Regions from separate parts of the Isoptericola sp. NPDC056578 genome, predicted to be linked through region 2. Evidence: riboswitches for the same ligand, from Rfam matches in the RefSeq annotation. Region 2 holds a riboswitch; the other holds the start of a gene.
What was found. A riboswitch is a leader RNA that binds a small molecule or an ion and turns the genes downstream of it on or off. The one in region 2 is predicted to bind S-adenosylmethionine.

Region 1 (2,177 bases), on a different contig from region 2:
GAACGACCCGACGCCGATCACGTCGCCCACCCGGTACCGCCCGAGCAGCGGCTCGGGCGCGGCGGGCGCGGCCATCAGGACAGGCTCCCGAGGGCCGCGGCCACGAGCGCGCGGCCGCGCGAGACCTGTGACTTCACGGTGCCGACGCTGCGACCCAGACGGTCGGCCACCTCCGCGTAGGGCAGGCCCTCGATGTCGCGCAGCGTCACGGGCTCGCGGTAGAGCTCGGGCAGGGCGGCGAGCGCGTCGCGCACGGTGGCGCGCGTGGCGATGAGGGAGCTCATCCGTTCCGACGGCCCGACGTCGTCGTCGGGCAGGGGAGCGGTGGCGCGCTGCCGTCGCAGGTGGTCGACCACCCGGTGGCGCACGATCCCGTGCACCCACGTGGTGACCCGCGACCCGCCCGCGAACGACCGGACCGACGTCGCCACGGAGACCAGCACGTCCTGGGAGACGTCGTCCACGGCGGCCTCGTCGAGCAGGGCGCCGCGCACGAAGCGCCGGACGACGCCGGACGCGTCCAGCAGCTCCACCAGCAGCTCGGTCGCGGGCGCGGAGCCCGCGGCGGCCCGCCCGCCGACGAGGTCGAGGACGTCGGCGGCGTCGTCCCCGGTCGCCGCGCGGGCGGCGAGCCCTGCGGCGTGGAGGTCGCCGCCGGCGAGGGCGCGGGCGACCAGCTCGGCCGGGGTTCCGACGGGGCTTCCGACGGGGCCTCCCGGAGGCGCGCCGGAGGCCGGAACGGTGCGATCGGGCATGCATCCAGCGTCTCACGCGACCGCATCGTGAGAAGGGGGCGGGCTCCGCTTGACCGTGTGGTGCTGCGCACGCACGATGGGCGGCAGGTCAAGAGCGCCAGCGCGAAGCCCCGGCTCGCTGGCCGGCAACCCTCCTCTCGCGGCGGGGTGCCCCGGGTGACGACCTGGCCCTGCGCCGTCCGGCGCGCGGGCAAGCGCGGGGAGCCACCTCCCCGGCACGACCGAGGAGGACCACGCATGACCACGCTCACCCCCGCGCCTGCGGTGCCCGCCGTGCGCGTCGGCGCCGTGCAGGACGTCGCACCCGTGCTGCCCGTCGTCGGCGGCGACACGCTCGTGCCGCTCGTCGACGGCCGTCAGCTGCCGTACGCCAACCTCGACGTCGCGGCGTCGGCGCCCGCCCTGCAGGCCGTGGCCGACCGGGTCGCGCGCGTGCTGCCGCTGTACGCCAGCGTCCATCGCGGCGCCGGCTACCTGTCGCAGGTCTCGACGGCCCTGTACGAGACGGCCCGCCGCACGATCGGCGCGTTCGTCGGAGCCCGGGAGGACGACCTCACGATCGTCACCCGCAACACGACGGACTCGCTCAACCTGCTCGCGGGCTGCGTGCCCGCAGACCCGGCCACGGGCGATCCCGGCCGCGTCCTCGTGCTCGACATCGAGCACCACGCCAACCTGCTGCCCTGGCAGCGCGTCACCGACGCGACCGTCGTCGCGGGCGGCCCGTCCGTGGCCGCCACCCTCGCGGAGATCGAGGAAGAGCTGGGGTCGGCCGCTGCCGCGGGCCGCCCCTACGCCCTCCTGGCGCTCACCGGCGCGTCCAACGTGACCGGCGAGGCGCTGCCCGTGGCCGACGTCGTCGCCGCCGCGCACGGCGCCGGCGCGCGCGTCGTGCTCGACGGCGCCCAGCTGGTGCCGCACCGCCGCTTCTCGCTCGCGGAGACGGGCGTCGACTACGTCGCGTTCTCGGGACACAAGACGTACGCGCCGTTCGGGGCCGGTGCCCTGGTCGGCCGGCGCGACTGGCTCGACGCCGGCACCCCGTACCTGGCCGGCGGCGGCGCCGTGCGCCGGGTGCGCACCACCACGACCGACTGGCACGAGGGCCCCGCCCGGCACGAGGCCGGCTCGCCCAACGTCGTGGGCGCGGTGGCGCTCGCTGCCGCGTGCGACGAGCTCGCCGCCCTCGACCCGTGGGTCGCGGCCGGGCACGAGGACGCCCTGCGACGCCGGCTCGTGGACGGGCTCGGCGAGATCGAGCGCGTCGAGGTCGTCCACGTCTGGGACGACGCCGTCGACCCGGTGGGCGTCGTGACGTTCACGGTCACCGGGTACGACCCCGGCCTCGTCGCCGCGTACCTGTCCGCCGAGCACGGCATCGGCGTGCGCGACGGCCGGTTCTGCGCCCACCCGCTGCTCGGC
Region 2 (2,177 bases):
AGCACCACGAGCTCGACGTCGACGACCACCTCGACCTCGTGCGGGAGCTCGGCGTCCTCAGCACCCCGACGGTGCTGGTGCTCGACGCCACCGGGGCGCAGGCCGCCCGCAGCAGCGGCGGCATGTCGCCCGCCCAGGCGCGCCAGGCGCTGGCCGCCGCCCTCCCGGCACCCGCCGGCGTCGCCTGACCCGAACCGCCCGACCCGCCTGACCCGAACCGAACCGCCTGACCCGACCCGCCGCAGGAGGCGACGATGACCCGCGAGACCACCACCACGCAGGCGCCGGCCGGCATCGACCCGCGGGGGCCGCGCGTGGGCGCCGGGATCACGGCGCTGCTGCTCGCCGTGGTCGTGCTCCTCGGGGCGAGCACCGCCGGCCTCGTGCTGCTCGCCGTCGTGGCGGCCGGGTTCCTCCTGGGCGCCGTGCGCGGCGCGCAGGGCACGGTGCAGGGCTGGCTCTTCAAGACGCTCGTCCGCCCCCGGCTCGCGCCGCCCGCCGAGCTCGAGGACCCGCGGCCGCCGCGGTTCGCCCAGCTCGTCGGCCTGGTCGTCACCGGCGTCGGCGTGGTCCTCGGGCTGGCGGGCGTGCTCGCCGCCGTGCCCTGGGCCGCCGGCCTCGCCTTCGTGGCCGCCGGGCTGAACGCCGTCGTCGGGCTGTGCCTCGGGTGCGAGCTGTACCTGCTGGGCAAGAGGCTGAGCCCCGCGGCGCGCTGAGCGCGGCGGAGACCGCCACCGGCTCCCTCGCCGCCACCGTGTCACCGGCCCCGCCCGTCACCCCGACGGGCGGGGCCGTCGTGCGTCCGGACGCGGCCCGAGGCGCCCGCACCGGTCCGTGATGTGAGACGACCCGCCCGACCCTTGACTCCCGCGGCCGGGAGGGCTTCCCTGCCGCCCAGGTGACGAGCGCCAGCACCCAGGCCCGGCTCGCTGGCCAGCAACCCTTCGACGTGACGGGGTGCTCCGGGAACGACCTGACCCTGCCGCGCCCGCGGCGGGGTAAGCACGGCTCCGGTCGTCCACCGGGTCCCGGCAGCGTGCCGGGGCCGGGACGACCCGCCACGACCACGAGGAACGCCACGCGATGACCACCACCCCTCGCACCCACCGCCGCCGGACCCTCGGGCTGGCCGCGGCCGCCTCGGCCGCCGGCCTCCTGCTGGGCGCCTGCTCGAGCGGCGCCGACGCGACCGGTACCGGCGCGTCGGCCGACGCCGAGCCCGTCGCCGGCGGCGACCTGACGTTCGCCATCACGGTGGACTCGCACTGCATCGACCCGCAGCAGGTCGGCAACAACGACGCGATCGCGGCCGCCCGGCAGACCGTCGCCTCCCTGACCGCCCAGGACCCGGAGTCGGGCGAGATCCTGCCCTGGCTCGCCGAGAGCTGGGAGGTGAACGACGACGCCTCCAGCTACACGTTCCACCTGCGCGACGACGCCACCTTCGCCGACGGCACCCCGATCGACGCCGAGGCCGTCAAGACCAACTTCGACGCCATCGTCGACCTCGGCGCCGTGGCGTCGCTCGGGTCGCAGTACCTGGTCGGCTACGCGGGCACCACCGTGGTGGACGAGAACACCGTGACCGTCGACTTCGACGAGCCCAGCGCGCAGTTCCTCCAGGCCACGTCGACGTTCTCCCTCGGCCTGCTGTCGCCCGGCTCGGCGAAGCTGTCGGCCGAGGACCGCTGCGCCGGCAAGTACGTGGGCTCCGGGCCGTTCGCCGTGCAGACCTACACCCAGGACCAGGAGATCGTCCTGGAGAAGGTCAAGGACTACGCCTGGGGCTCGGAGGCGAACGCGCACACCGGCGAGGCCTACCTCGACACCGTGACCTTCAAGGTCATCCCCGAGGCCGGCGTGCGCACCGGCTCCCTGCAGTCCGGCCAGATCGACGCCACCGCCGCGCTGAACGCCGTCGACCTGCCGCAGTTCGACGGCAACGGGTTCTGGCTGCAGTACCGCGCCAACCCGGGCGTCGTGTTCAACCTCTTCCCGAACGAGTCCAGCCCGCTGGCCGCCGACGAGGCCGTGCGCACCGCGCTCGTCAAGGGGATCGACCGGCAGCAGATCGTGGACACCGTGCTGACGCCGCAGGACCAGCCGGCCACGGGTGTGCTCTCCCACTCGACGCCGCTGTTCGAGGGCGCCGACGACCTGCTCGCCTACGACCCCGA

Region 1: another riboswitch for S-adenosylmethionine. It lies ahead of ACFQ80_RS12055 (aminotransferase class V-fold PLP-dependent enzyme); the one in region 2 lies ahead of ACFQ80_RS01445 (ABC transporter substrate-binding protein).

The regions. Positions count from the first base shown of each region.
Region 1 covers NZ_JBHTVC010000026.1:15,888-18,064, reverse strand. Annotated here, with positions in the region: gene ACFQ80_RS12065 (protein kinase) at 1-75, opposite strand, end outside; gene ACFQ80_RS12060 (RNA polymerase sigma factor) at 75-755, opposite strand; SAM riboswitch class IV at 842-958, shown strand; gene ACFQ80_RS12055 (aminotransferase class V-fold PLP-dependent enzyme) at 993-2,177, shown strand, end outside.
Region 2 covers NZ_JBHTVC010000002.1:105,256-107,432, reverse strand. Annotated here, with positions in the region: gene ACFQ80_RS01455 (thioredoxin family protein) at 1-188, shown strand, start outside; gene ACFQ80_RS01450 (DUF4395 domain-containing protein) at 255-716, shown strand; SAM riboswitch class IV at 898-1,011, shown strand; gene ACFQ80_RS01445 (ABC transporter substrate-binding protein) at 1,084-2,177, shown strand, end outside.